One region of the Pantoea sp. GABEPS69 genome, then DNA from elsewhere that is predicted to be linked to it. Evidence: predicted binding sites of a transcription regulator. Region 1 holds the regulator's gene; each other region holds the start of a gene.

Region 1 (6,779 bases):
AAGCCGCTGGAGAAGGCGGCGCGCTGATAGTCTTCAGTGGCAGGCGCGATAGTGCCCGCCGGCCAGATCAGCGCGGCAACGCCGAGCACCGTCAGCGCGACGATTTTCAGCGGCGCGAGGAAGTGGCCCACGGTGTCCAGCAGCTTGCCGGGATAGAGCGAAACGCCAATCACCAGCGCGAAATAGATAAAGCTGTAGACAAACAGCGGCAGCGCGCCGTCGCCGGTCAGCGGTGCGATGCCCATTTCGAACGATACGGTCGCGGTGCGCGGCGTGGCAAACAGCGGGCCGACCGCCAGATAGCAGACGGTGGCCAGCAGCAGTCCGGCGCCCTTGCCGATAGGGGAGCTGAGCGCGTCGACGCCGCCGCCGACGCGCGCCAGCGCGATAACGGTCATTACCGGCAGGCCGACGGCGGTGATCAAGAAGCCAATAGCGGCCGTCCAGACATGTTCGCCAGACTGAATACCGACCATCGGCGGGAAAATAATGTTACCCGCGCCAACAAACAGGGCAAACGTCATAAAGCCCAGCGCGAGGATATCCTTCGAGGTTAAACGATGTGTCATACAACTGTATTGCCTGTTACGAGTGTTGCGGTGGAAGTTGGGTTTATGTTGTCCCCAGACCGCGCGTTGACAACGACTCAGCGCACGATGCCAGCGCATTGTGCTTGCCTTAATCGTGTCGCGCAGGTGAATTAAGCTGCTTTTGTTCTGTTCACAAGTGGGATGCTACGACAACGGCCGTAAGTAGAACGTTTATAGCGGAGAAAGGCAATACAGGATCGGAAAACCAGAAGGTTATGACGGAAAACAGAGTAAAAGCAGTGAATATCTCGGATATATCTCTGCAGGGCATCAGATGATGTGCTTATTTTTTCTGCAGCGCGTAAGAAATTTCAGCGTAAGTGCGCGGCATGATGCACAAAAGGCGCGTTTTACGCGCCTGTTTGCACAAGTTTACAGCATTACCACACCTGTCCGGCGATATCGACCACCAGGCGAATCTTCGCCCACTGCTGCTCTTCGCTCAGGCTGTTGCCCTCTTCTGTCGAGGCGAAGCCGCACTGCGGGCTGAGGCAGATCTGGTCAAGGCTGACGAACTTCGCCGCCTCCTGCAGACGCGCCTTCACCTGCGCCGGATCTTCCAGCTCGCCGTTTTTGGTGGTCACCAGACCCAGCACCACTTTCTGGTGGCCAGGCTTGATAAAACGCAGAGGTTCGAAGCCGCCGGCGCGCTCGTTATCGTACTCCAGGAAGAATGCGTCGATGTTCACGCCGCCGAACAGAATCTCCGCTACCGGCTCGTAGCCGCCTTCAGAGATCCAGGTCGAGCGGAAGTTGCCGCGGCAGACGTGCAGGCCAACGGTAAGATCGGCAGGCTTGCCCTCCAGCGCTTTATTGAGCACGCGGGCGTAGGTGTGCGCCAGCTGCTCGGGATCGTCGCCGCGCTCGCGGATCTGACGCTTCTGATCTTCCGAGCAGAGATAGGCCCAGACGGTATCGTCCAGCTGCAGATAGCGGCAGCCCGCATCGTAAAAGGCTTTGATCGCCGTTTTATAGGTGTCGGCCAGGTCGTCGAAGTAGTCCGCCAGATCGGGATAGACGTTCTCGTCAATCACTTTGCGGCCGCCGCGGAAGTGCAGCACGCTCGGGCTGGGGATGGTCATCTTCGGTACCGCATCGCCTGCGACGCTCTGCAGGAAGCGAAAATGCTCCAGCATCGGGTGATCGCGGAAGCCCAGCTTGCCCACCACGCGCACGCCGTGCGCTTTGGTCTGGACGCCGTTGAACTGAATGCCCTGCTCCGCTTCGAACAGCTCGACGCCCTCCAGGCCGCCGAAAAAGTCGAAGTGCCACCAGGCGCGGCGGAATTCGCCGTCAGTCACCACCTGCAGCCCGTTGGCGATCTGCTTGCTGACGACGTCGCGAATCGCTTCGTCTTCGATGCGGGTCAGCTCGGTTTTATCAATCTGGCCGGCGGCATACTGCTCGCGCGCGTTTTTAATGGCGGCGGGACGCAGGAAGCTGCCGACGGTATCGGCGCGGAACGGGGCGGTCTGTGCGGTCATCTTCACTCCTGGCACCCTGAACGTTAATCACGTCAGGGAATAATTTCGCTAAGTTATATGTAGCCATCTGGATGGCTAAACGTCTGTGGACAGATTGGCATGTGCGCGCCTTATCTGCAACAGAAGAAATTTCAGCGGAGATGAAAAAAATTCACGTTAGTAGTTACTTCGCCTCTATCGCAGACAGAGCCTGATCACGCTGCGCTGCTGACAGCGGAAGATAGCCCGCTTCGCTGACGCGGCGCTGGCCCTGCGGCGAAAGCACCTGATGGAGAAAGGCGTTTACCAGCGGCGGCAGCGGCTTGCCCGGCGGCTTATTGACATAGATATAAAGCGGGCGCGCCCAGGGATAGCGGCCGCTGCGGATAGAGTCGGCGTCCGGCGTTACCGCCGCGCCCTGCGCGTCCGTCACGGCAAGCATCTTCACGCCGCTGAGATGAAAACCGAAGCTGGCGTAGCCGATGCTGCGCGGATTGGCGGCAACCGCCTGCACCACGGCGGCCGATCCGGGAAACTCCGCCACGTCGGCGCGAAAATCGCCGTTGCACAGCGCCTGCTGCTTGAAAAACCCCCAGGTGCCCGAGGCGGAGTTGCGTCCGTAACGCTGAATCGGTCGCCGCGCCCAGTCGGGCTGTCGCACGCCCATATCGCCCCAGCGCGTCAGTACCCGCGGCGCGCCGCACAGGCGCGTCACGGAAAAGATGGCATCCAGCTGGCGCGCATCGATCTGCGTCAGCGGATTGCGCTGATTGACCACTACCACCAGCGCGTCGAGCGCCACCGGCACGGCGAGCGGCGCGTAGCCATAGCGCGCCTGGAATGTTTGCCGCTCTTCCGCCTGCATGGGGCGGCTCATCGGGCCGAGCTGCGCGGCGCCCGCCGCCAGCGCGGTCGGCGCGGTAGAAGAGCCGGAGGCCTGCACCTGTAGATTGACGCCCGGCGCCCGCGTGCTGAAATCTTCGCTCCACAGCATCATCAGCGTTCCCAGCGTGTCTGAGCCGACGCTGCTGAGGTTGCCGGTGAGCATTTCGGGCTGAGGCGCCGCCGCCAGCGTCAGCGCAGGCGAAAAGAGAGAAAGCAACAGCAGCAAGGCGCGCATGAGAGGTTCCATTAACGGTTAATGGACGGCATTCTCCTGCAATCCCGCGCTGACGATCAACCTTGACGGCAGCGTAAAGGTAAAACAGGTCTCTTTATCGGGAATGCTGGTGATCTCCAGCCGCGCATTATGGTGGCTAAGGGCGTGCTTGACGATCGCCAGCCCCAGTCCGCTGCCACCGGTGGCGCGCGAGCGCGCCTTATCTACGCGATAGAAGCGCTCCGTCAGGCGCGGCAGGTGCTCCGCCGGAATGCCCGGCCCGTTGTCGCAGACTTTGAACTGCGCCCCCTGGCGGCTGCGCAGCCAGCTGATGTCGATGCGCGTGCCGTCCGGCGTATGGTTCACCGCGTTATAGACCAGGTTAGAGAGGGCGCTGCGTAGCTGATCGTCGTCGCCGAGCACCTTGAGATGCGAATCGGTGTGAAAGTGAATCTCGTGGCGGCCGCCGCTCAGCGTCTCCGCCTCGCGCTGCAGCAGATGCAGCATCATCGGCACGTCCACCGTCTCTTTCATGTCGATGGCCGGCGCCGCCTCGATGCGCGACAGCGTCAGCAGCTGGCGCACCAGGCTGTCCATGCGGCGCGTCTGCTCCTGCATGGTCTGCAGCGCTTTGCCGCGCGAGCGCTCGTTCATCACCGAGTCGTTCATCATCTCCAGATAGCCCTGCAGCACCGTCAGCGGCGTGCGCAGCTCATGGCTGACGTTGGCGAAGAAATTGCGCCGCGCCCCTTCCAGCTGGTGCATCTGCGTCACGTCGCGCGCCACCATCAGCCACTGCCCTTCGCTGTAGGGCATGATGCGAAACTCCATGTGGTGCTGGTTATTGAGAATTAAGGTGAGCGGCTTGTTGAAATCGCGCTGGCGAATATAGCGGGAGAACTCCGGATAGCGCAGCAGGTTAAGGATGTTCTGGCCGTTATCTTCCGGCCAGCGCAGGCCAAGGTGCTGCTGCGCCAGACCGTTACACCAGAAAATGGCGCCCTCTTCCGTGGTAAGCACCACCGCGTCGGGCAGCGTCTCGGCGCCGCTGCGAAAGCGCTTGATCAGGTTGCCCAGCTCGCGCCGCCGCCGCCGGTTGCGCAGCTGCATCTGATAGAGGCCGTAAAACAGCGGCTCCCAGCTCGCCTGCCCGGTGGGCGGCGTCATGGTGCGATCCACCCACAGCCAGTGCGACAGCCGCATCAAATTATAGAAGTGCCACAGCAGCATCCCCAGCACGCTGATCAGCAGCAGCCAGGGGAGATAGCCGAAAATCAAACCGATAATCAGCGCCGGCAGGCAGGCCAGCGCCAGCTCGGAGAGCAGTCTCTTCCAGGAGAGTCGTTCCAGCACGGTAAAGACTCCGTTTAGTAGCGGGCGGAGAAACGATACCCCGTTCCGCGAACGGTTTGAACCATGCGATCGTGGCCGGAAACTTCCAGCGCCTTACGTAAGCGGCGGATATGCACGTCGACGGTGCGATCTTCCACATAGACATTGGTGCCCCAGACGTGGTTCAGCAGCTGCTCGCGGCTGTAGACGCGTTCGGGATGGGTCATAAAGAAGTGCAGCAGCTTATATTCGGTCGGGCCCATCTCCAGCGGCGTCGACTCCGACATTACGCGGTGCGACGACGGGTCCAGGCTCAGCCCCTGCATCTCGATCACCTCTTCCACCGCCATCGGCGAAATGCGGCGCATCACCGCCTTGATGCGCGCCATCAGCTCTTTCGGCGAGAAAGGCTTGGTGATGTAGTCATCCGCGCCCACTTCCAGACCGCGCACGCGATCTTCCTCTTCGCCGCGCGCCGTCAGCATCATCACCGGAATATCGCGCGTCAGGGCTTCGCGCTTGAGATGCTTAATAAACTGAATACCGCTGCCGCCCGGCAACATCCAGTCCAGCAGAATTAAATCTGGCCAGGGCTCAATCAGTTTCCCTATCGCGCTGTCATAATCCTCGGCCTCAATGGGCTGGTAGTCGTTCTGCTCCAGAACAAAGCACAACATTTCACGGATAGGGGCTTCATCTTCCACAACCAAAATGCGCTTAGCCATTGCAACTCCTGCTGATGTGACCGCTGTCACCGTTATATGCGGCGCCATTATGCGTCAGATTTATGACACTTTTATGAAAAACATAGCCGCTTAATCAGCGCGTTAACACTGCTTTATGACAGCCAGCGCAGCTTTTTTCGCTTTTGCGCCATAGCCGGTATAATCCTCCGGCAAACCGTTACCGCAGGGAGTTTTATGCGCATCATTCATACCGCGGACTGGCACCTCGGTCAGTTTTTCTATAACAAGAGCCGGGCGGCCGAGCACCAGGCCTTTCTCGACTGGCTGCTGGCGCGTATCGAGGCGCATCAGGTCGATGCGCTGATCGTCGCGGGCGACCTCTTCGATAGCGGCACGCCGCCAAGCTACGCGCGCGAACTCTTTAACCGTTTCGTCGTGGCGCTGCAGCCGACCGGCTGCCAGCTGGTGGTGCTGGCGGGCAATCACGATTCGGTCGCCACGCTCAACGAGTCGCGCGCCCTGCTCGCCTGCCTGAATACCCAGGTGATCACCACGCCGCAGGCGGATCACAATCTGCTGCTGCTGCGCGACCGCGCCGGCGAAACAGGCGCGCTGCTCTGCGCCATTCCCTATCTGCGGCCGCGCGATATTATGCGCAGCCGCGCGGGCCAGTCGGGGCGGGAGAAACAGCTCAGCCTGCTGGAGGCGATCGCCGCGCACTATCAGCGCAGCGTCGACGCGGCGCGCGCGCATCCGCTGGCGCTGCCGGTTATCGCTACCGGCCATCTCACCACCGTCGGCGTCAGCAAAAGCGATTCGGTGCGCGATATCTATATCGGCACGCTCGACGCCTTTCCCGCGTCGGCTTTTCCCGACGTCGACTACGTGGCGCTCGGCCATATCCATCGCGCCCAGCGCGTCGCCAACAGCGATCATATTCGCTACAGCGGCTCGCCGATCCCGCTCAGCTTCGACGAGCTCGGCAGCGAGAAAAGCGTCTTTTTACTGGAGCTGAACAGCGCCGGTTTGCAGAGCGTGACGCCGCTGCCCGTTCCGCCGTTCCAGCCAATGAAAATGCTGAAAGGCTCGCTGGCGGAGATCGAGGCGCAGCTGGCGCCCTTCGCCGACCATCAGGGCGACAAGCCGGTTTGGCTCGATATTGAGGTGACGACCCAGGAATTTCTCAGCGATTTGCAGCGCCGCGTCGAGGCGCTGACCGCCGATCTGCCGGTCGAAGTCCTGCTGCTGCGCCGCAGCCGCGAACAGCGCCAGCACAGCCTGGCGCAGCTAAAAAACGAAACCCTGAGCGAGCTAAAAGTGGAAGAGGTCTTCGCCCGCCGCATCGCGCTGGCGGAGGATATCGAAGAATCCGAGCATGCGCGCCTCAGCGCCCTGTTCCGCTCTGCCCTCGCCTCGCTGGAGGAGAGCGAATGAAAATCCTCACGCTGCGCTTTAAAAACCTGAACGCGCTGAAAGGCGAATGGTTTATCGACTTTCGCGCCGAGCCCTTCGCCAGCAACGGCCTGTTCGCCATAACCGGCGCGACCGGCGCAGGCAAAACCACTCTGCTCGACGCCATCTGTCTGGCGCTCTATCACCAGACGCCGCG
Region 2 (6,779 bases), 1.7 Mb from region 1:
GGAGTGCCGTAGTGGCCGACGTCATGCACGTCGAGGCCGAGCCAGTGGCTCAGCCCATGCATAAAGAACTGCCGGTGCGCCTCTTCGGCGATCAGCGTCTCTACTTCACCCTGCAGAATGCCCAGCTCTACCAGTCCGCTGACCATAATGCGCACCACCTCTTCGTTGACGTCGCGAATGCTGACGCCGGGACCGAAGAGCGCCAGCGCTTTGTAAAGCGAGGCGAGCACGATGTCGTAAATGGCGCGCTGCGGCGCAGTGAATTTGCCGTTGACCGGGAAGGTGCGGGTGATATCGCCGGCGTAGCCGTGAAGTTCGCAGCCCGCGTCAATCAGCACCAGATCGCCGTCGCGCAGCTCGCTCTCATTTTCGGTGTAGTGCAGGATACAGCCATTTTCGCCCGAGCCGACGATGGTGTTATAGGAGGGAAAGCGCGCGCCGTGGCGGTTGAAGACGTAGTGGATTTCGCCCTCCAGATGGTATTCGAACAGGCCGGGACGGCAGGCTTCCATGGCGCGGGTATGCGCCAGCGCGCTGATTTGCCCGGCGCGGCGCAGGATGGCGATCTCTTCCTCGTCCTTAAACAGGCGCATTTCATGCACCCAGGGACGCCAGTCGGTGAGCGTCGCCGGCGCGCTGAAATTCTGGCGAAAACCGCGGCGCAGCTTATCCAGCGCCGCGAACACCAGCGCATCCGCTTCCGCGTATTCGCCCTGCGCGTGATAAACCACGTCAAGCCCGTTCAGCAGCAGGTGCAGCTGCTGGCCGATATCATCCCAGGGCAGCGCGCGATCGACGCCTAACTTTTCAGGCGCGGCATCCTGTCCCAGCCGACGGCCGAACCAGATCTCCGCGGTGAGATCCCGCACGCGATTGAACAGCACACTGTGGTTGTGCGTTTCGTCGCTTTTGATCAGCACCAGCAGCGCCTGCGGCTCGTTGAAACCGGTGAAATAGAGGAAGTCGCTGTTTTGCCGGAACGGATATTCGCTGTCGTTGCTGCGGGTCACTTCCGGCGCAGCAAAGATCAAGGCGGCGCTGCCGGGAGCCATTTTCGCCAGCAGCGCCTGACGACGCTGCTGGAAAGTATCCAGAGAAATCATGTTTGCACTCCCTGTAGAAACGGGCGCGTTCGCGCCCTGAGATATCTGGCTTAGTGTAGCGTCGGTTTTTTCACTTCGGGGGCGGTAGGCTGCGGACGGGTGAAGGTGTCGTGGCACAGCAGCGCCGCCACGCGCACATATTCAATCACCTCTTCCAGCGACTGCTCCAGCTCTTCCTGGTCCTCATCTTCATCATAGCCAAGCTGAGCGATGGTGCGCAGATCGTCAATCGCCTCGCCGGTTTCACCGGTCACTTTCTCTAGTTTCGGCTGCGTGACGCCCAGGCCGAGCAAGAAGTGGTTCACCCAGCCCGCCAGCGCGTCGGCGCGGTCGAAGACGCTGATGTCTTCGTCGTCCGGCAGCATCAGCTGAAACAGGTAGCCCTCTTCTTCCAGCGTGCTGGCGGTGCTGTCGCGCAGCGCCTGAAGCGGTGACGCAAGGCTCTGCGAGAAGGCCATGCCTTCGTTGGTGAGATCGTGCACCAGCGTTTTCCAGCTGGCGTCCTGATTGCCGCCGCACAGAATGCCGCTGAGCAGGCCATGCATTTCAGCTGGCGTCATCCCCACGCCTTGTTGAGAGAGCGCTGAAGCCAGCGCGTTGTAATCGGGGGTTACGTTCTGTAAAGACATAAGGATTCGTCGTCGTTGGCAGAATAAGTTCGTGTTATGCTACCACTAGCTGCCTCAAGGTTTCCAGAAAAGGGGTTGTAAGTTATTTCGCGGGTCTATATAGTTGCCCGCCTCCCAAGGCATTGAGCCCAAGGGGAGCTGCGGGCGAAGTAATCAGTCAGGAAGGTGGCATGTCTGCACAACCAGTAGATATACAAATTTTTGGTCGTTCATTGAGAGTGAATTGTCCGCCTGAACAGCAAGATGCGCTGAATGCGGCTGCCGATGACCTCAATCAACGGTTGCAAGATTTAAAAGTTCGCACTAGAGTCACAAATACCGAGCAACTGGTGTTCATCGCCGCGTTAAACATTTGCCATGAACTGGCGCAAGAGAAAATGAAAACGCGCGATTATGCTGCTAATATGGAACAGCGTATCCGTATCCTGCAGCAGACGATTGAACAGGCTCTTGTTGAGCAAGGTCGCATAACCGACCGCCAGGGTGCGAAGTTCGAATAATACTTTATGGTTGCTGCGCAGCGGCAACGGTAAAGTCCATTTTCTCTGAGATGTTTGCAAGCGGGCCAGTCCCCTGAGCCGATATTTCATACCAACAGAGTGTGGCGCTCTGTAACCTGTGAGCATGCTCGGTTCGTCCGAGAAGCCTGATGGTTGCGACGGCACATTCACCTTGAACCAAGGGTTCAAGGGTTACAGCCTGCGGCGGCATCTCGGAGATCTCCTTCTGTTCTGCATCTGTCTTTCCCCGTTATGAATGATATAGTTGCTTAATCAGCGACTATATCAACGGGGTTCTCGTGTCTCAGCCCTCTCTGCTCGATCGCCACCATATCCGCCAGCACGTACGCCACCTGCGCCGCGCCCTGACGCCTGAGCAGCAGGAACAAGCCGCCGCTCTGATGGCGGAACACGCCGTTAACTTCGCCCCTCTCGCCAACGCCAGCCATATCGCGCTTTTTTTATCGGTAGATGGCGAACTCAACACCCGTCCGCTTATCGCTAAGCTGTGGCAGCAGAAAAAGCAGGTTTATCTGCCGGTGCTGCACCCTTTCTCCGCTGGCCAGCTACTGTTTCTGCGCTATACGCCGGAAACCACGCTGACGCCGAATAAACTGCGTATTCCCGAACCGCCGCTCGATATCCGCCAGCTGATTACCCTGGATCGGCTGGATGTGATGATGGTGCCGCTGGTGGCCTTTGACAGCAGCGGGCAGCGACTCGGCATGGGCGGCGGCTTTTACGACCGCACCCTGCAGAACTGGCGTCGGCACGGTTTTTTACCGGTGGGCGTGGCGCATGACTGCCAGCAGGTGGAGCGGTTACCCGCGGAGGAGTGGGATGTGCCGCTGCCCGCCGTCTTAACGCCGTCGCGCCTGTGGCAGTGGGAATAGCAGGCGTGAGCCAGAGGCGGAAACAGACGGGCCGTCTGTGAAAAAGGCAGACGGCCCGGTTTCAGTAAAGCGGAATCAGTAGAGCAGACGGGCGCGAATGGTGCCCGGAATCGCCTTCATCAGCTGCAGCGCTTTGTCCGCCAGATCCTGCGGCGCATCGATATCGATAACCACATAACCCATCATCGGCGAGGTTTGCAGGAACTGCGCAGCGATGTTGATGCCCTGCTCAGCGAAGATCTGGTTGATGGCCGTCAGCACGCCCGGACGGTTTTCATGAATGTGCAGCAGACGGCTGGCGCTGGCGCCGTGCATCGGCAGGGACACTTCCGGGAAGTTGACCGCCGAGAGCGTTGAGCCGTTATCGGAATATTTAGCCAGCTTGCCTGCCACTTCGATACCGATATTCTCCTGCGCCTCCTGGGTGGATCCGCCGATGTGCGGCGTCAGGATCACGTTATCGAACTCGCACAGCGGCGAATTGAAGGGTTCGCTGTTAGTCGCCGGCTCAAGCGGGAAGACGTCGATCGCGGCGCCCGCCAGGTGTTTGCTCCCCAGCGCGTCGCACAGCGCCGGAATATCGACCACGGTGCCGCGCGAAGCGTTGATCAGCAACGCGCCCTTCTTCATCTGCGCCAGCTCCTGCGCGCCGATCATATCCTGCGTCGAGGGGGTTTCCGGCACGTGCAGGCTCACCACGTCGCTCATATTCAGCAGGTCAGCGAGATGACGCACCTGCGTGGCGTTGCCGAGCGGCAGTTTGTTTTCGATATCGTAGAAATAAACATGCATGCCCAGGCTTTCCGCCAGTACGCCAAGCTGCATGCCGATATGGCCATAGCCGACGATGCCGAGCTTTTTGCCGCGCGCCTCAAACGAGCCGACGGCGTTTTTGTTCCAGATGCCGCGATGCGCTTTGGCATTCGCTTCGGGAATGCCGCGCAGCATCAGCAGCATTTCGCCGATAACCAGTTCGGCGACCGAGCGGGTATTAGAGAACGGCGCGTTGAACACTGGAATGCCGCGCGTCGCCGCCGCGTTAAGATCGACCTGGTTGGTGCCGATGCAGAAACAGCCTACGGCGACCAGTTTTTCCGCCGCGGCGAAAATCTCTTCCGTCAGTTGGGTGCGGGAGCGGATGCCGATGAAGTGCGCATCCCGAATGGAGGCTTTCAGCGCTTCGTCATCCAGCGCGCCTTTATGGAATTCGATGTTGGTGTAACCCGCCGCGCGCAGATTTTCCAGCGCGCTCTGGTGAACGCCTTCCACCAGCAGGAACTTAATCTTGTCTTTTTCCAGTGATACCTTTGCCATTTCCCCGACCCTATTGTGATTTCAACAATGGCCGCCATAAGCGCGCCTTCTGTCAAAATATCAAAATTTACGCCTGCGGCAATACAACCGATTGCCTTGCGCCCAGCATGGGCAAGCCTGAGGCCAGCACATTGCCGCACAAAATCGGGAGCTGAACGACGAACAAAGAACGAACCTGCTGTGGATGACGGTTATGTGACATAAGTCACCGAATTTAGGCAGCGAAAGAAAAGATGTTTTGCGCAGGGAAATAACCGGCGCGTTTAGCGCGCCGGACAGATCATTTTTCGATGGTTTTTACGCCGTCCGCCGTGCCGATCAGGGCGATATCGGCGCCGCGCGTAGCAAACAGGCCGACGGTGACTACGCCGGGCAGCGCGTTGATGCTTTTTTCCAGCGCGACGGGATCGAGGATCGTCAGGTTATGCACGTCGAGAATAATATTGCCGTTATCGGTAACGACATGCTGGCGATACTCCGGCAGGCCGCCGAGCTTAACCAGCTCGCGGGCGACGAAGGCGCGCGCCATCGGGATCACCTCGACCGGCAGCGGGAAATGTCCCAGCACGTCCACCTCTTTCGAGGCGTCGGCGATACAGATGAACTTGCGCGCGACGGCCGCCACGATCTTCTCGCGCGTCAGGGCCGCGCCGCCGCCTTTGATCATCTGCATCTGCGGGTTGATCTCATCCGCGCCGTCGACGTAGATCGCGAGATCGTCGATCTCGTTGAGATCGAAGACCGGAATCCCGAGCGCCTTCAGCTTGAGCGTCGACGCTTCCGAGCTGGAGACCGCGCCTTCAATCTGATGTTTCATGGTGGCGAGCGCGTCGATAAAGTGCGCGGCGGTGGAGCCGGTGCCGACGCCGACCACACTACCCGGCTGCACATATTTCAGTGCGGCCCAGCCTACGGCTTTTTTCAGTTCATCCTGGGTCATGATATGTTTAAAACCTGTGCGACAACGAAGTGCGCGTAGTATAAAGCAACGCCCGCCGAATGTGCGCGGCTGTTTCCGCTGGCGTGATCGCTTTGGAAGCCAGCCCGCAAAAAAGGCGACGCGCGGCGCAGGGAAAGCGCCTTCGACGCGCGCCAGATGAATATTTTGTGGCATAGTATCGTCCACCCTGAAGGAGAGAGAACAACAATGAAACGCCCCGATTATCGAACGCTTCAGGCGCTGGATGCAGTGATTCGCGAACGCGGCTTTGAGCGCGCCGCACAGAAATTATGCATTACGCAGTCGGCCGTATCGCAGCGTATCAAGCAGCTGGAGAACCTGTTCGGCCAGCCGCTGCTGGTGCGCACCGTGCCGCCGCGCCCCACCGAACAGGGACAGAAGCTGCTGGCGCTGCTGCATCAGGTAGAGCTGCTGGAAGAGGAGTGGCTGAGCGACGAGAACGGCGGCACCACGCCGCTGCTGCTGTCGCTGGCGGTTAACGCCGACAGTCTGGCGACCTGGCTACTGCCTGCGCTGAAAGATGTGCTGGCGGACTCGCCAGTGCGCCTTAATTTGCAGGTCGAAGATGAAACCCGCACCCAGGAACGGCTGCGCCGCGGCGAAGTGGTGGGCGCGGTCAGTATTCAGCCGCAGCCGCTGCCGAGCTGCCTGGTCGATCAGCTTGGCGCGCTCGACTATCTGTTCGTCGCCTCGCCGGAGTTCGCCGCGCGCTACTTTCCCAACGGCGTCACCCGCTCGGCGCTGCTCAAGGCGCCAGCGGTCGCTTTCGACCATCTCGACGATATGCATCAGGCCTTTTTACAGCAGAATTTCGATCTGTCGCCCGGCAGCGTGCCCTGCCATATCGTTAACTCCTCGGAAGCCTTTGTGCAGCTGGCGCGTCAGGGGTCGACCTGCTGTATGATCCCGCATCTGCAGATTGAGCGCGAGCTGGCGGGCGGCGAACTGCTCGATTTAACGCCGGGCCTGTGTCAGCGCCGCATGCTCTACTGGCACCGCTTTGCGCCGGAGAGCCGCCTGATGCGCCGCGTCACCGACGCGCTGATCTCCCACGGCCATCGCGTGCTGCGCCAGGATGATTTAGCGGCCTGAGCAAGCGCGCCTTAAGCAAGGAGCGCACGCTACCCGCGTTTGATTTATTTGTTATCTGACGTATGTCCAAAAAAAGGGGCGCTTAGCGCCCCTTTTCCATTACTGCTGCGTGCCTGCCGCATTCGGCTTGATATCGAAGACCACATCCACCTGATCGTCGAAGTGAATGCTCTGCTGCTCGTAGGTCTGCTGCGCGGAGGTATCCGCAGCCGGCGCGGCGGCCTTATACATGCGCGCCATCGGCATCGGCTGATAGTTGGCCACGTGGTAGCGAATGCTGTAAACCG
Region 3 (6,779 bases), 390 kb from region 1:
AATGCGCGCGCTGCGCTACGCCTCACCGGGGAAACCTCCGCCGCAATAATCAAAATAACAGGTGCCTCATGAATCCATACCGTCAACATCCTGCACACTCTCTCTGGCGCAGCTGGAAACGCGTCTCTTTCAGCAGCCAAATGCTGTGGCAGAAGAAAAAGCATCGCGCCCTCTCCGCGCCGGAATATGATGCCAGCCAGGAGGAGAATCTGGTGATCCTCTCCGCCGAGAAAGCGCCTGCGGCGATCCCGAAAACCATCTGGATGGTCTGGCTCGACGACCAGTTGCCGCCGTCGCTGCGCCTGAATATCAATCAGCTGCGTCAGGATAATCCCGACCACACGCTGCATCTGGTGACGCAGAGCACGCTGGCGCAGTGGCTGCCGGAGATGACGTTTATCTCCGCCGATCTGACGTCAGCGCATAAAAGCGAAATTATCCGGCTGGAGCTGCTGCACCGCTTCGGCGGCATCGGCATCGACTGCGGCACGCTGTTATTTGAGAAGCTCGACTGGGTGCACCAGGTTCAGCAGGATAAGCCGATGGACGTTATTGGCTATTATCGCGAGAACAGCACGCTTAATTTCCTGTCGCCGGTTATCGAAGGCTGGTTTATCGCCGCCGCGCCGGGCAACGCCTTTATTCGCGAATGGCTGAAGCAGCTGGCGCCGGTTAAAAATCTCGGCGTGCAGAACTATATTAACGATCTGAAGAAGCGCGACGACTATCCGCTTATCGTGCAGAAAATTCACCACCCGGCGCAGGCGGTGCTGTCGCTGGCGCAGCAGGTGGCGGTAAAAGAGTATCGCCGCGTCAATTTCCACTTACGCAAAGCGGACGCCAACGCCTGGTTTTATCAGCAGCTGCACGCTGGCAACAGCGACGCGTTCGCCTGTTCGGTGCTGTTTCGTCAGCGGCCGCAAACCCCGCCGCCCATTATCCGCCTGAGCGGCGACGAGCGGCTGCACCTCGACTTTAACCTGCGTATCGGCCTCTATAACCGCGCCAGCCTGCTGGGCGAAATGATGCAGACGCCGACGCGCCCGACGCTGGCGCTGCCGTCAGGCGTCGACAAAGCGCGCGCGTAGCCAGTGCGTAAAGGTTGTGACCGCGCGCGGCACCTGCGCGGCGTACGGCCTGACGATCCAGAGCGTCTCCGCAAAGGCCTCCACGGCTCGCCAGCGCGGCAGCACCTGCCGCAGCGCGCCGCGGGCGAGCGCCTCGCGGGCGCTGAAGTCCGGCAGCATGGCGATGCCCAGCCCCTGTAGCGCCGCATCGCGTATCGATTCGCTGTTGTTGGTGGCGAAACTGCCCTGCACGCTCACCTGCACCCGCTCCTGCGCCGCGTCGACAAAGGTCCAGCGCGGGGTTTCCACGCCGCGCGGATAGTATAAGCAGTTGTGCTGCGCCAGCTGATGCGGCGTCTGCGGCGCGCCGTGCGCCGCCAGATAGCCCGGCGAAGCCACCAGCAGCGTGCGCGTCTCGCACAGCGGCAGCGCGACGTGGGTGTCCGGCAGCGCGCTGCTGTGGCGAATCGCCAGATCGAACCCTTCGCTGCTGAGCGAGACGAGGCGATCCGTCACGTCGAGCTGCAGCCGGATGTGCGGCCAGGCGCGCAGAAAATCCCCGACGATCGGCACCAGCTGCTGGCGCGCAAACGCCACTGGCGCGGTGACTCTCACCAGCCCGCGCACCGGTCCGGCGGCGTCGCGCACGCCGAAGAAGCTCTGCTCGATACGCGCGAAAGGGTCGCGCAGCTCCTCCACCAGCTTTTCGCCTGCCGCCGTCAGCCGGACGCTGCGCGTGGTGCGCTGCACCAGCGCCGTACCCGCCGCCTGCTCCAGCTCTTTAATCCTCTGACTCATCGCCGCTTTGCTCACCTCGAGCCGCTCCGCCGCGCGGGTAAAGCTGCCCTGCTCCGCCAGCACCAGCAGCCAGTGCAGATGGATCCAGAGCGCGTCCGTTTTTATCTCTTTCATCATGCATTGTTCACTATATTGAATAATCAATTCAGCAGGGGCGCTTTTTCTTTGCCGTTTAAAAGGTCAGGATAACGGTCACAGCAACGCACTGCCAGCGCCGGTATGCGGGCCATCTTACCTGCATCAGCACGCTGTCAGCCAACGTACAGCATACCTAAATGATGCCCTCAACAGGAGAAACCGATGCCGCTACTGCAATTCGACGTGATCCAGGGACGTTCCGAATCTGAACTGCGCACGCTGCTGGACGCGGCGCACCGCGCAGTGCTGACCGCCTTTCAGGTGCCGGAACGCGACCGCTATCAGATTGTTCACGAAAACAAGGCTTACCAGATGGTTTTCCAGGATACCGGCCTCGGCTTTAGCCGCAGCGATAATCTGGTGATGGTGCGCGTCTATACCAGCCCGCGCAGCGCCGAACAGAAACAGCGCTTTATGGCGGAGCTGGCGCGCGAGCTGCGCGAAAGCTGCGGCGTGCAGGGCCAGGATCTGATGATCAGCTTTATTACCAATGACAAAGGCGACTGGAGCTTTGCCGACGGCGAAGCGCAATACCTTACCGGTCGGCTTTGATTTCCCGCCATTTTTCTCCGCTATCAGCGACGACCAGCGCGGTCGTCGCCTGCTTTTCTCTCTGAAAGATTACCCACTGCACAATTCTGACGGCATATGTTGCAGCGCTATGACAGCCATTATAGATTGACGCCAGTCTGTCTATGCTCATCGCGGGCTGCGCAGGAAGCGCTCATTCACTTCAAGAGAGGATTTGACGTTGTCCGAATGTGTTTCAGTGGCGCTGTTCCTGGCGGCCATTGCCGTTTACTCGTGGAAAGCCGGTCGCCATAAGCTCTGGTTTTCCTTTGTGCTGCTTCTGCTGGTGCTGTTCGTTCTGCTCAACGCCACGCTCTTCGCCAGCAACTACTTCACCGGCGACGGCATCAACGATGCGGTGCTCTATACCCTGACCAACAGCCTGACCGGCGCGGGCGTCAGTAAATATGTGGTGCCCGCTCTCGGGCTGCTGCTGCTGCTCTTTTTGCTGATCTGCCTGCTGAGCTGGCTGCTGCGCCGCCACGAGCGGCCGCACCATCTCGGCTGGAGTTTGCTGGCGGTGGCCTGCGCCGCCGGCTCGGTACAGACCACGCCTGCCTTTCGCCAGGTCGCCAGCCTGGTCGCCTCGCACACCCGGCTGGCGGACTCCGACTTCGACAGCTACTACAAAGTGCCGCAGAAGGTCATCAACAATCCGCAGCTCAATCTGGTCTATATCTACGGCGAAAGCCTGGAACGCACCTACTTCGATGAGCAGGTTTTCCCCGGCCTGACGCCGGAGTTGAGCCAGCAAAAGGCGCAGAGCCTGGATTTCAGCGACACCGTGCAGCTGCCCGGCACCGACTACACCATTGCGGGCATGGTCGCCTCGCAGTGCGGCATCCCGCTGTTCGCGCCCTTCGACGGCAACGCCTCCGCCGCGCTCTCCAGCTTCTACCCGCAAAACGTCTGCCTCGGCGATATTCTGAAAAATTCCGGCTATGAGAACTGGTTTATTCAGGGTGCGGATCTGCGCTTTGCCGGTAAAGATATCTTTTTGAAATCGCACGGTTTCGATGCCGCTAACATGGTGGGCTCGCAGGAGCTGAAAGATCGCGTCGCCGATCCCGCCTACCGCAACAACTGGGGCTACTACGACGATACGGTGATGGATGAGGTATTCGAGAAGTATGAGGCGCTGTCGCGCCAGCAGAAACGCTTCGCCCTGTTTGCTCTGACCGTGGATACGCACCATCCCGACGGCTTCGTGTCGCGCAGCTGCCAGCGTAAAAGCTACAGCTACGAGGGCAAGCCCAACCAGTCGTTCAGCGCGGTGGCCTGTTCGCAGGAGCATGTGGCGCGGCTGATCGCCCGCATCCAGGCGTCCCCTTACTTTAAAAACACCGTGATCGTAGTGACTTCAGATCATCTGGCGATGAACAACACCGCCCATCAGTATTTGATCAAGCAGCCGCGCCGCGATCTCTTTATGGTGATCCGCGGCGATCGGCCGCAGGCAGAGGTGATCGATCGGCCGCGCAGCACGCTGGATAACGGCGCGACGGTGCTCGATATCCTCGGCGGTGATAAGGCGATCGGCCTCGGCCGCAGCAGTCTCGCGGGCGCGACGCTGGCAGGCCAGCTCACCGATTTTCAGAGCCATATCAGCCGCTGGAAGGCGGATATCATTCAGCTGTGGAACTTCCCGAAAAAGCTCGATCGTTTCGTTATCGATACGGCGAAAAACAGCTTCAGCTTTTCCGGCGCGACGTTCCGGCTGCCGATTTTGTTCCGCGTCGCCGAGAACCACGTCGAGCCGCTGCCGGAAGGAGAATATGCCGCGCCGCTGCGCTACCAGCTGGCGGACTTCACCGCCAGCGAGAAGTTCGTCTGGGTCGATCGCTGCTTCCGTATGGCGCGGCTGTGGCAGCCGGATCTGGCGCTCTCCACCGACTTCTGCGTGGCGATGGGGCAGCTTGGCGGTCAGCCGAGCGTCGTGCGCATTGATAAAGCGCAGTGGAAAGGACAGGCGCAGTTTCCGCAGACGGCACTGAGCCCGGCGAACTACCAGCTTAATGAGTCGCTGCTGCGCGTTGAAGATAACGATATTCGCTACGACGCCGACCGCTTTCTGTTCGCGGTGCCGGGCGCGCCGGCCAGCGTGAAGCGGTTCAGCGGCATTTCGCGCTGGGAAAACTGGGGCCGCTGGTCCAACGCCAACCTGGCGCCGGAGGTTAAGATTGAATATGTCGATCCGCTGCCCGCGCGCTTTGACCTGGTGATCACCGCGCGCGCCTTCGGGCCCAACGCGCACCGCCCGATTCCGGTGCGCGTCGGCGATCGGGAGCAGCTGCTGACGCTGGGCGAAGAGCTCTCCACCACTACCCTGCACTTCACTAATCCGGCAGGCGAGCATACGTTGACCATCGCGCCGCCGGAGCCGCAGCAGAGCAATCTGGGCAATATTACCGGCCAGGATCCGCGTCGGCTGGGCATCGGCATGGTGGATATTCGCATCGTGCCGCAGAGCTAGATCAGGGGCGCTGGCGCAGCGCTTCCAGCGTTTCGCGCTGCTGTCCGTCGGCCCCGAAGTTATCCGCCGCCAGCCAGCGCGTGAAGCCCTGCTTCACCTGCGGCCATTCGCTGTCGATGATCGAGAACCAGTGGGTATCGCGCGTGCGGCCGCGATAGACGATCGCCTGACGGAACTCCCCTTCATACTGAAAACCGAGTCGGGCGGCGGCGCGGCGCGAAGGCGCGTTCAGGCTGTCGCACTTCCACTCGTAACGGCGGTAGCCGAGCTGTTCGAAGGCGTAGCGCATCAGCAGAAAGTGCGCTTCGGTCGCCTGGCGCGTGCGCTTCAGCAGCGGCGAAAAGGCGACGTGCCCGACTTCGATAACGCCATGCTCGGGCGCGATGCGCATCAGCGCCAGCGTGCCTACGGCGCGCCTGCTCTCAAGATCGATCACCGCGAAGTGCAGCGGATCGCAGCTGCTTTCCATCTGCTGCGCATAGCTGAGCCATTCCGCCTCGTTGGCAAAGGGACCGGCGAACAGATAGGTCCAGTCGCGGCCATCCGGCGCCAGCGCATAAGCGTGGCGCAGCGCGTCGCCGTGCTGCGCCACGCTTAACGGCTCAAGACGACAGTAGCGGCCCTCCAGCGTTTCGCGCTGCGGCAGCGGACGCGGCTGCCAGTCCGTTAACGGCTGGCCGACCGGCTGGCCATATTCATTGGTGGTGTGCGACATAGCATCTCCTTGTTGTGGTCACCTGAGCGTGCCGCTTTTCTGGTAGGCTAAAAAGCTCCACGGCCTAAAAGAATGATGGATCCACGCATGCCCGACGTCCGTTCGACCTCGCCCGTCCAGTTGCTCTCCGCCCCGCTCGCTCTGCGCGGCGGCGAAACCCTGCAGCAGCAGCTCTGCCAGCGCGTAAAGCGCGCGATTCTCGCGGGCCAGCTTCCGGCGGGCACGCGCCTGCCCGCGACGCGCCAGCTGGCGCAGGATCTCCAGGTGTCGCGCAATACGGTGATTAACGCCTGGACGCAGCTGCAGGCGGAAGGCTACCTGATTAGCGATCGCCAGGGCAGCCGCGTCAGCCCGATTGCGCTGCCCGCACAGGCCGCCGATGACGTCGGCAGCCAGGCGCCGGTGGCCGAGCGCGTGGCGATGCTGCGCTCCGGCCATCGCTACAGCAGCGAAGAGATGCCGCTGCGCGCCGGGGTGCCCGCGCTGACGCACTTTCCCTTCGCCGCGTGGCGACGCGCCCTTAACCGCGTGCTGAACGACACGCCGCAGCGGCTGCTGGGCTATGGCGATCCGCTGGGCGAGATAGCGCTGCGCGCGGCGCTGGCGCAGCATCTCAGCCTGACGCGCGGCGTGCGCTGCCAGCCGCAGCAGATCGTGATTACCGAGGGCGCGCAGCAGGCGCTGTCGCTCTGCGTCACCCTGCTCAGCAACCCTGGCGATACCGGCTGGGTAGAAGATCCCGGCTATCGCGGCGCGAAAGCCGCCATGCTGGCAGGCAACCTGCGCGTGCAGGCGGTGGCGGTGGACGAACAGGGATTAGCGCCCGATGAGCGGCTGTGGCAGAGCGCCCCGCCGCGCCTGATCTTCTGCTCGCCGACCCACCAGTACCCGACCGGCGCGGTAATGAGCGCGGCGCGCAGGCTGGCGCTGCTCGCCCAGGCGCAGGCGCATCAGGCGTGGATTATCGAGGATGACTACGACGGCGATTTTCGCTACATCGGCGAGCCGATCGGCGCGA

Evidence for each region. Region 1 encodes PhoB, which activates phosphate uptake and scavenging genes when phosphate is short. Its sites were predicted from a motif close to CTGTCATAAAACTGNCNNAT; they were not measured.
Region 2: serA (phosphoglycerate dehydrogenase) is a predicted target of PhoB. The motif match lies at 4,622-4,641, and genes of this name have one in related genera.
Region 3: opgB (phosphatidylglycerol--membrane-oligosaccharide glycerophosphotransferase) is a predicted target of PhoB. The motif match lies at 2,652-2,671, and genes of this name have one in related genera.

What each region holds. Positions count from the first base shown of each region.
Region 1 covers NZ_CP118618.1:3,101,304-3,108,082, forward strand. The annotation lists gene brnQ (branched-chain amino acid transporter carrier protein BrnQ) at 1-569, opposite strand, end outside; gene PVE98_RS15255 (cobalamin-independent methionine synthase II family protein) at 971-2,074, opposite strand; gene PVE98_RS15260 (PstS family phosphate ABC transporter substrate-binding protein) at 2,238-3,173, opposite strand; gene phoR (phosphate regulon sensor histidine kinase PhoR) at 3,192-4,505, opposite strand; gene phoB (phosphate response regulator transcription factor PhoB) at 4,520-5,209, opposite strand; gene sbcD (exonuclease subunit SbcD) at 5,405-6,604, shown strand; gene PVE98_RS15280 (AAA family ATPase) at 6,601-6,779, shown strand, end outside.
Region 2 covers NZ_CP118618.1:735,722-742,500, reverse strand. The annotation lists gene pepP (Xaa-Pro aminopeptidase) at 1-1,103, opposite strand, end outside; gene PVE98_RS03510 (YecA family protein) at 1,154-1,732, opposite strand; gene zapA (cell division protein ZapA) at 1,903-2,232, shown strand; RNA gene ssrS (6S RNA) at 2,272-2,455, shown strand; gene PVE98_RS03495 (5-formyltetrahydrofolate cyclo-ligase) at 2,532-3,125, shown strand; gene serA (phosphoglycerate dehydrogenase) at 3,201-4,439, opposite strand; gene rpiA (ribose-5-phosphate isomerase RpiA) at 4,720-5,379, opposite strand; gene PVE98_RS03480 (LysR family transcriptional regulator ArgP) at 5,587-6,492, shown strand; gene PVE98_RS03475 (oxidative stress defense protein) at 6,592-6,779, opposite strand, start outside.
Region 3 covers NZ_CP118618.1:3,494,109-3,500,887, forward strand. The annotation lists gene PVE98_RS17050 (glycosyltransferase family 32 protein) at 69-1,088, shown strand; gene PVE98_RS17055 (LysR family transcriptional regulator) at 1,062-1,979, opposite strand; gene PVE98_RS17060 (tautomerase family protein) at 2,166-2,555, shown strand; gene opgB (phosphatidylglycerol--membrane-oligosaccharide glycerophosphotransferase) at 2,755-5,046, shown strand; gene PVE98_RS17070 (GNAT family N-acetyltransferase) at 5,048-5,761, opposite strand; gene PVE98_RS17075 (PLP-dependent aminotransferase family protein) at 5,849-6,779, shown strand, end outside.